2 regions of the Maridesulfovibrio sp. genome follow, and region 1 is predicted to be linked to the other one. Evidence: riboswitches for the same ligand, from Rfam matches in the RefSeq annotation. Region 1 holds a riboswitch; the other holds the start of a gene.
The links. A riboswitch is a leader RNA that binds a small molecule or an ion and turns the genes downstream of it on or off. The one in region 1 is predicted to bind cobalamin.
Positions count from the first base shown of each region.

Region 2: linked by a shared signal. The riboswitch ahead of ACKU35_RS05025 (ribonucleoside triphosphate reductase) and the one ahead of ACKU35_RS16255 (sirohydrochlorin cobaltochelatase) in region 1 are both predicted to bind cobalamin.

Region 1 covers NZ_OY780933.1:3,625,908-3,630,394, forward strand. The annotation lists gene ACKU35_RS16245 (ABC transporter ATP-binding protein) at 1-255, opposite strand, end outside; gene ACKU35_RS16250 (iron ABC transporter permease) at 252-1,307, opposite strand; gene ACKU35_RS16255 (sirohydrochlorin cobaltochelatase) at 1,358-2,260, opposite strand; cobalamin riboswitch at 2,365-2,568, opposite strand; gene ACKU35_RS16260 (MATE family efflux transporter) at 2,594-3,925, opposite strand; gene trmFO (methylenetetrahydrofolate--tRNA-(uracil(54)-C(5))-methyltransferase (FADH(2)-oxidizing) TrmFO) at 4,062-4,487, opposite strand, start outside.
Region 2 covers NZ_OY780933.1:1,118,673-1,123,159, reverse strand. The annotation lists gene ACKU35_RS05035 (methyl-accepting chemotaxis protein) at 1-7, opposite strand, end outside; gene ACKU35_RS05030 (hypothetical protein) at 198-428, opposite strand; gene ACKU35_RS05025 (ribonucleoside triphosphate reductase) at 572-2,629, opposite strand; cobalamin riboswitch at 2,857-3,016, opposite strand; gene ACKU35_RS05020 (MarR family transcriptional regulator) at 3,344-3,754, opposite strand; gene ACKU35_RS05015 (sulfite exporter TauE/SafE family protein) at 3,769-4,487, opposite strand, start outside.

The DNA of each region.
Region 1 (4,487 bases):
GTCAACCCGTTGCGGCAGAACGGCCATTAAACCGGCCAATTCTCGGGGATGATACGAATCAACAAGCCTGCCTTCAATTTCAACACAGCCGTCCAAAGGTTTAAGGACACCTGAAATTGACGATACGAGAGTTGTCTTGCCGCTGCCGTTAGGTCCGAGGACCGCAGTCATTGAACCGCCGGTGAAATCAATGTTCAGCCCGTGCAGAACTTCACGCCCTGCATATCCTGCCCGCAGATTCGTAATACTGATCATGAGCTGCCTCCCTTAAAACCGGAACGCAGAACAATACAGAAAAACGGTCCACCCAGCAGAGCGGTCACAACCCCCACGGGCAGCTCCTCTCCGCCGGTAAGCAGCGAGCGGGCGATGACATCGGACCAAACCAGCAGCAACCCACCCAGCAGGGATGATGAAACGAGCAGCGGCCTGTGCTCCGCGCCTTGAAACATACGCACCAGATGAGGAACAATCAGCCCTACGAAGCCGATAATCCCGGACACAGCCACCGCCGCTCCGGTCAAAAGACCGGACCCGACAAGCAAGGCCATACGAACTCTGGAAACATCCATGCCCAGATGACGCGCCTGAGTCTCCCCCAGCGAAAGAATATCAAGCTCCCGGGAATAATAAACCAGCGGAATCATCCCCGCGACAAAATACGGCAGAAAAAGCTGAACATGACTCCATCCACGACCTTGAAAACTGCCCATAATCCAAAAGACTATGGAAGTTACGGAATCCTCATCAAGGGACTTGAGCAGTGAAATCAAAGCAGACAGAAAAGTAGCCACTACAATGCCGGCCAGAACCATGGTTTCACGACGCAATCTTCCGCCTATACGGCCCAGCATGAGCACCGCACCGAGAGCTGCCATCGCTCCGCCAAGGGCGGCAAGCGGCAGGAACATATTCCCGAACCTGCTCCAGAGCTGCGCACCTAGTATGGTGGAACCGGAAAAGATAGCCAGACTGGCTCCGAAAGCAGCGCCGCTACTCACTCCTAGAGTAAACGGATCGGCCAACGGGTTACGCAGAATTCCCTGATAAACAGTCCCGGCCACAGCAAGCGACATGCCCACCAGAAATGACAGGCAGACCCGGCTCAGCCGCAGATCTATGATGATAAAAGACAGAGCCTTTTCGACCTTCACGGCTCCGATTCCAAGGGCAGAGTTAAAAACCGCCAGAACCTGCGCAGGTTCGGCATTGTAAGCCCCGAAAAGACAGGCGGCAAAAATGGAAACAGGCACAAGCACAGCAAGGATTATTACAGCCTGTGTCCTCCTATTGCCTGAAAATTCCATAATTACCACCTGTTTTAATTAATAATTAACCGAGACAAAGGTCACCGGGTCTAATGATCACCAAGATGTTTGAAAGCAACTTTAAGGTGGTCAACCCAGATGTCCACAACCTGAGGGAATTCAGCGGACCCTTTCAATACGGGAACACATTTGTAGCCCTGCTTGGTCAGCTCTGATTTCCATGAATCATCTTCATCTCCGGCCATATCGTTACGGGCATGGTCACCGGCAACGGACATGTAAGGCATGAGGTAGACTTTTTTGGCTTTACTTTTCTTGAGCAGTTTTTTTACATCATCAAGGGTAGGAGTACCTTCAACCGTACCTACAAATATCATAGGATCAACTTTTGAGAAATAATCCTGAGAAGCGGGGTAGTAGATGTTCGCGGCATGCGGGGTGCCGTGTCCCATGAGCACTACAGCATCCTTGGCCTTACGATCCTTGGGAATATTGGCGATTATTGCTTTCACTGTGCGCTGCATGTCTTCATTGGAGTAAAGCAGGGGCTTACCTACAGTGACTTTGCTTATGCCTTTGGGCATTCCTTCAAAAGCTTTCACTGTTTCGGAAATTCCGCAGAACTCTTCACCGGGAATTGTATGCAGGGACTGCACGGCAACATGGGTGAAACCTTCTTCCATCATTTTGGTCATAGCCATAGCCGGGGAATCGATATTACGGCCTTCTTTTGCCAGAATCCCCCTGATAATAGCGGATGAATAGGCCCAACGGACAGGAACACCGGGAAAAGCCTTTTTAACAGCCTTGTCGATGGCGTCAAAAGAAGCATGGGCCTGCGGCATACTGGAACCGAAAGCAGCGAGCAGTATACCTTTTTTAACAGGTTTAGCTTCACCGTGACCGGCCAGAGCTAGTGAAGGAATCAGAAGAAAACAAACCAGAAGAAATGCGGGGATGAACTTGGATTTGTCCCCAAAACGGTACTGCATAGCAGTCTCCTTAAATTTGGGGGGCTTTGGGAATAGGAAAGCACGCAGGTACGTACATGCGCAACTGTTTCTGATAGATAAAAGCCCCGTTATCCGTCAGAATAAACATTGATTTGCACCTGGGCAGGTCTTCCGACTCGTCCCACTTTACCCGGCCTTCCCGAAAATAAATTCAGTGGCACGCATAACCGGACAAGGTCCGGTCTAACGGGGTTAAGCAACTCAGGACTCACGGCGGCGGGTCCGTCCCCGACTTTCACGGGGTTCCCTATTAAGCTCGCGAGAGCGCCTCAGGCAAGGGCTTGATATGATTGTTAACTCATATTGTCAATATCAGTTTAAAGCTAGCGGCCCATTCCCGATCCCCGGCCAGATACGGATCATGCCGAACAGAGCCCGTAAACTGGTCCACAATCCGGCCACTATCCAGATCCAGAAGAGCATATGCTGTGGTTGAAGCCAATCAACGACAACAAGAACACCGGAACTTATAAGAACAGCCGCGAGCATGGCGTTACGCAAATAGCGAAAATCACCGGTTCCGAGATGAATTCCGTCTGTGGCAAAGGAAAGCGAATTTATGGGCTGTAAAAAAGTGACCGCCAACCATGCGGGAGCAAAAACAGAGGCAGCTTCCTCCGGTACCAGCAGCCATTCAACGGGCTGCTTTCCAATATACATTATGATGGTCAGCAAAATCCCGGTACCGAAACTCCATTTGCAGACGAGTGCGGCAACCTTCCGAGCCGTTAAACGTTCCGCACGACCAACAAAATAGCCAACCAGTGATTGGCCGCTGATAGCGAACGCATCCAGAAAAAGAGCCAGAAAAACATAAAATTGGCGGATAGCCTGATGCGCTGCGCCGGATTCAGCTCCGGCCTTGGTCGCAAAGCGGGTACAAAGCAGCAGAAATAAACAGACGCACCCGGTACGCACAAACATATCTCCGCCGATAACAAACAGCCTGCGGGCATCCGCAATTCTGAACCCGGTATTGAAGCCATAATGTTTGCGAACTACCAACACCGCCCAGACTGCGCCTATCCACTGGCTGACAGCACTAGCCAGCGCTGCTCCTCCTACGCCCATCTCCGGGAAAGGTCCCGTACCGAAAACAAGACACCAGTCGAGCACAACATTGATGAGGTTCATGCCCACGGCAATCCAAAGCGGGGAACTCATATCCTGATATCCGCGCAAAGATCCGAAACAGGCCAGAACCACCAACACAGCCGGAGCGCCCAGCAGCCGATAGCGCATGTAATCTACAGCCAGATCCCGAACACTGTTTTCGCCGCCCATTAATGACGCTATATTGCTCAAAAAAGGATAAACGAAAAGAATCAGAGCAAAACCTACCGCAGCTGAAATACCCGCCGCCATCCAGCCGAGTGATGATGCCCGTTCTATATCGCCCTTGCCTAAAGCATGAGCGACTTCGGTCTGGGTACCGATTCCCAGAAAACCGAAAATCCAGAATACGGACGAGAAAACCATCGTTCCGATACCCAGTGAAGAAAGAGCTTCCGGGCCTAGTTTGGCGACAAAGGCAGTGTCCACAAGTCCGGTAACAGGTTCGGCGACCATAGAGAAAAGAACCGGAATCGCCAGAGTCAGCAATGTCCGGTTCGGTTTAATTTCAAAAGGATGTTTTTGAGTCATATATGCCTCCGGCGGCCGGGGAAGGGAAACTTTTGCAAAAATTTCACTTCCCCAGACCCCACCCCTTCAAAAACTTTTAATAAGCTTCACTACAGGTAATGGGAGACCGTCAGGTAAAAACAGATAGCCTAAGCTTTTATTTTATATTTTCCTGATACCAGGCTTCAAATATTTCCATTGCTCTTTTGCCATACAATTCTTTGCGAACCCGTTTCGGTGCGCGTTTTTTCAAGGCAGGCATTAATCCGAACTGTACGTTGGATGGCTGAAAATTCTTTTTCTTTTCACGCAGATGTCCGAGTAATGCACCCATGGATGTTTCCGGCGGCGGTGCGGGTAATTCTTTCCCCTTGATCTGTTCGGCAAGCATAAGACCTACCCAGAGGCCGCAGGCCGCTGATTCGAGATAACCTTCCACACCGGTAATCTGTCCGGCAAGATGAATACGAGGGTCAGCTTTTAACGCCAGTTTTTTGTCCAGAACTTCGGGGGCATTTACATAAGTATTTCGATGAATGGAGCCCATGCGCAGAAATTCCACATCTTCAAGACCCGGAATCAT
Region 2 (4,487 bases), 1.7 Mb from region 1:
AATTCAAAACTAGCTCCCTAACTATCGTTTTTTAATTTGCCTAAAACAAATCAAACAAAGAATGTAATATTTATTTATATCAAGCCTATACGCCTGTTTAATTCAAAAAGCATTTATAATTTATACTCTTATTTGAGCATTCTCACACAAAAAAGCCCCCCACTGCGACAAGCAGTGAGGGGCTTTTACTTATTGATTTATTTGGATTTATTATAATCCTCCAACAGTCCGGTCATTTTATTTAGCAGCTCACCACGCTCCTGAGCAACTTTTTTCCACTTTTTCTTTTCACCTTTCAGGGCCTCAACGGTGTGAAGCAAATCCTGAATAGTGTTGGCAGGATAACCATGCTTGGCAAAACTTCCCTTGCGAAGCTCTTCATCATTTCTCTGGCGCAATGCGCGCAACTGACTGGCTGATAATATCATACTCATAAACTGTTAAGGGTTCCGGTCAGTACAAGTTACATCCTCAAAACCATCAACGCAAGCAATTACGAAAAGATAAAGTCCGGGGGAAAACTCCCCCGGACTTCATAATTTTTAATTTGTGGATGTGAACCGAACAGGCTTTAGCAGGCGCAGGATCTCTGGCTGTATTCGGTTCTTTCGCGATACTCTTCCTGTTTACCTTTATTCCAGCGGTTGACCGGACGGTAGTAGCCGACAATGCGGGTGTATACCTCGGCATCCTTGCCGCAATCTGGGCATTCAAAGTGTTCACCATAAATATAGCCGTGATCCTCGCAGACCGAAAAGGTCGGAGTAACCGAGATGTATGGAATCTTGGTGTTGGTCATGGCTTTGATGATAAAGTTTTTGAGTGCCTTGGTATCGGGAACCGCTTCACCAAGGAAGGTGTGGAAGACGGTACCGCCATTGTAAAGGGTCTGCAAATCGTTCTGGTGTTCCAGCGCGTAGACTACGTCTTCGGTAGAACCGACCGGCAGCAGGGTGGAGTTAGTGTAATAAGGAGTCTTGTCGCCGGAAGTATAGATATCGGCATAGAGATTCTTATCAATTTTTGCCAGACGGTAGCAGGTACCTTCACCCGGAGTGGCTTCAAGGTTGAAGAGGTTTTCGGTTTCTTCCTGAAACTCAACGGTCAGGTCGCGCAGGTGGTGCAGAACTCTCTGCATCAGGCGTGATCCTGAAGGGGTATCGATGCCTTTACCAAGCAGATTGTGGCAGGCTTCGTTACCACCAATCAGACCGATGGTTGAGAAATGTCCCTTGAAACCGTTCTTCAGGTAACGCTGAGAGAACGGGAACATGCCGTTCTCAAAGTTGGCGGAAACAAGCTTACGTTTGTACTCCAGAGAATCCTTGGCCAGAGTCGCATATTCGGAGATCAGATCAAGAAAATCTTCCTCACCCTGTGCGAGATATGCAAGCTTGGGCAGATTCAGGGTAACAACACCGATGGAACCGGTCAGGTCACCTGCTCCGAAAAGACCGCCGGTCTTCTTGCGAATCTCACGCAGGTCCATCTGGAGACGGCAGCACATGGAACGCACGTCTTCAGGATTGAGGTCGGAGTTGATGAAGTTCTGGAAGTAAGGAGCGCCGTACTTGGCGGTCATCTGCAGCAGAAGTTCACCCACTTCGCTTTCCCACGGAAAGTCCGGGGTGACGTTGTATGTAGGAATAGGAAAGGAGAAGATACGGCCGTCAGAATCACCTTCAAGCATGATTTCGACGAAGGCACGGTTGATCATTTCCATTTCTGCTTCATATTCACCGTATGTAGAATCCTGAAATTCACCGCCGATGATTACCGGTTCGCTGGCGATATGCTTGGGCGGAACCAGATCAAAAGTGAAGTTGGTAAACGGACTCTGACCGCCCCAGCGGGAGGTGGTATTCAGGTTGAAAATCAGCTTCTGCACGATCTGTTTTACGCGATCGTAATCCAGACCGTCATAACGGACGAAAGGCGCAAGATAGGTATCGACGTTGTTAAATGCCTGAGCACCAGCCCATTCATTCTGCAGGGTGCCGAGGAAGTTAACCATCTGACCGGTTACGGAATCAAAATGCTTGGCAGGACCGGAAGAACAACGGCCCTTGAGGCCGAAACCGTCCAGCAGCAGGTCACGCAGTGACCAGCCGGCGCAGTATCCTGCAAGGCCGAAGGAAAGGTCATGAATATGAAAATAGCCGTGCTCGTGGGCCAGCCTGATTTCTTCAGGATATTTTTCCAGGCAGTAACGGGCCTGAACAGCTCCTGACATGTGCAGCATCAGTCCCTGAAAGGAGTGCCCCATGTTGGAGTTTTCGTTCACCCGCCAGTCGGACCGGTCGAGATAACTTTCAATGGTACCGGCGATATCGAGGTATGTTTCATCCTGACGGCGCAGCTCGCGACGCTTTTCACGGTAAATGATGTAGCGTTCGGCAACAGAATAGAGACGATTTTCCATGAGTACCAGCTGAACCATATCCTGAACCATTTCCTGTTCAGGGACATCAACGTCAGCCAGTTTCTGCTCAACCTTGCGGCCGAGACGTTTACTCAGCAGGGGATCTTTAATTCCGCTGGCTTTGAGAGCTTTAAAAATAGCTTCAGAAATACGTTCTGTAGACCAGGACTCGAGACATCCGTCACGTTTGAGAATTTGTTTGGGCATTTAATTACCTGATAAAAATTTTGTCCGCACACATCACCGCCTGCGCCGAAAAAAGAGCGCAGAAAAGTCTGCAACCTCCCCAGATTGCAAGCCCACGGATGGACCGTGTCTTATGGTGGTGTGGCATTTAGGAGCAGGAGGCCCGGTAGGCGCATCCCGCAGGACTTTGAAACCGGAGAATCATCAAAAGCAATAATCTTCCGGTCAGTTTGAACCAACCTGCCGCGATGGACAGGTATGCTTCAGGCCGGGGTGCTGGCTCGGGGTACACCCATAAGGCTTCCCTGACAGCGGCAGAACCGCCCCGGATTCAAACCGGGTTCCCGTAAGATTCATTTCGATAATGCTCAGAAAGCGGAAATGAACTCCTGAAGTGATAACGACAAAAACAGTCTACCAGACTCGAAACAATCGTCAAGGCTCTCTAGACTTTTTCTTAATGGATCACCCGTCAGCCCTTGTCCGGCTTGCCTTAAAACTTATGGAACACGAGTTTTCCACAATTGTTCACAGCATGTTCAAAACCATTTAACATGCTGATTTAGAGATAAAATTATCTGAATCTGTAGCAAAAAAATTACCGGGCATAATTTTCAAAACGAAATATTTTTTTGATCTTTTGCAAGAACAGCTTGTTTTTGATTATGAGCATACGAACAAACCTTTTCCACATATGTTCATAAAATGTTCGTAAAGATAAACAAAAAGCAATGATCAAAAAGTGGCATTCATTTTATCTATACAGCCGAGCAAAATAGCTTTTTCCTCTTCTGAAAACTCTGAAGTCAGTTCTTCCGTAAGCCGCAGATGCAGTCTGTCGTGTTCCATGAACATTTTCTGCCCTTCTTCCGTCAATTCAACAAGAATAGAACGGCGGTCTGTCTGATGGGGCTTGCGGAAGACGAAATCTTTGTCCTCCAGCCGATCCACCAGCACAGTCAATGTACCGGTAGTAATGCCCATGTGCTGGGCCAGTTCCTTCATGCGCATAGCTTTATGGATACCAAGCACTTCAAGGGTATGCATCTGGGGCAGAGTCAGCCCCTTTTCCCGAACAACATCATGTTCCCATGATGAGAGCTTCTCATAAAATTCGATAACAGCATGGTTAAGCTTGTCGAGCACATCAGCCTCGTCTTTTATATGTTTGTATAGCTATAGATCGCAAAACAGATAGTCATGACTCCCGCAGTACGCATGACCAGCGGTTCCACCCAGCCCTGCTCCAGAGTACGAACAAATGATGCCGCCCGGTAAATAGCATAAATCACAGCAGCAAGGACAATAGCCGTACCCACAGCGTAACTGGCGAAGACCGCCGTTCCTTTTATGATACTGCCGGAATCAAGTGCGTACTTATACATGATAGCAACCGTGGGGCAAGGAACAATCATGTTCACAAACCCTATCGAAAACAGCCCCCACGAGGTAATGCTGCGCAACGATTTCTTTGAATTATGAGAACATGAACAACTATGCCTGTGGTCGTGGTGATGTTCATGGTCGTGGCCGTGCTCGTGCTCGTGCTCGTGCTCGTGATGGGGATGGTGCTCATGATCGTGGTCGTGACTATGCAAAAGTTCCGGTTTAAGAAGCAATATCCCGCCCAGCAAAACAAGAATAGCAATTGTAACCATATCCACGACATGAGTCAGCGATTCCGGTATGCTCAGCGAGATGGACCCCAGAGTCAGGCCGATAATCAGACAGGCCAGAGCGGTACCGGAAACAAATGCCGCTGTCAGCGAAAAAACCTTTCTGCCATTCTTCTCGCCATACACAAACGGCGCCAGAACCAGCCATGAATGACCGCAGGGATTGATCCCATGAATAAGTCCCAGAAAAAGACTGGATTGTA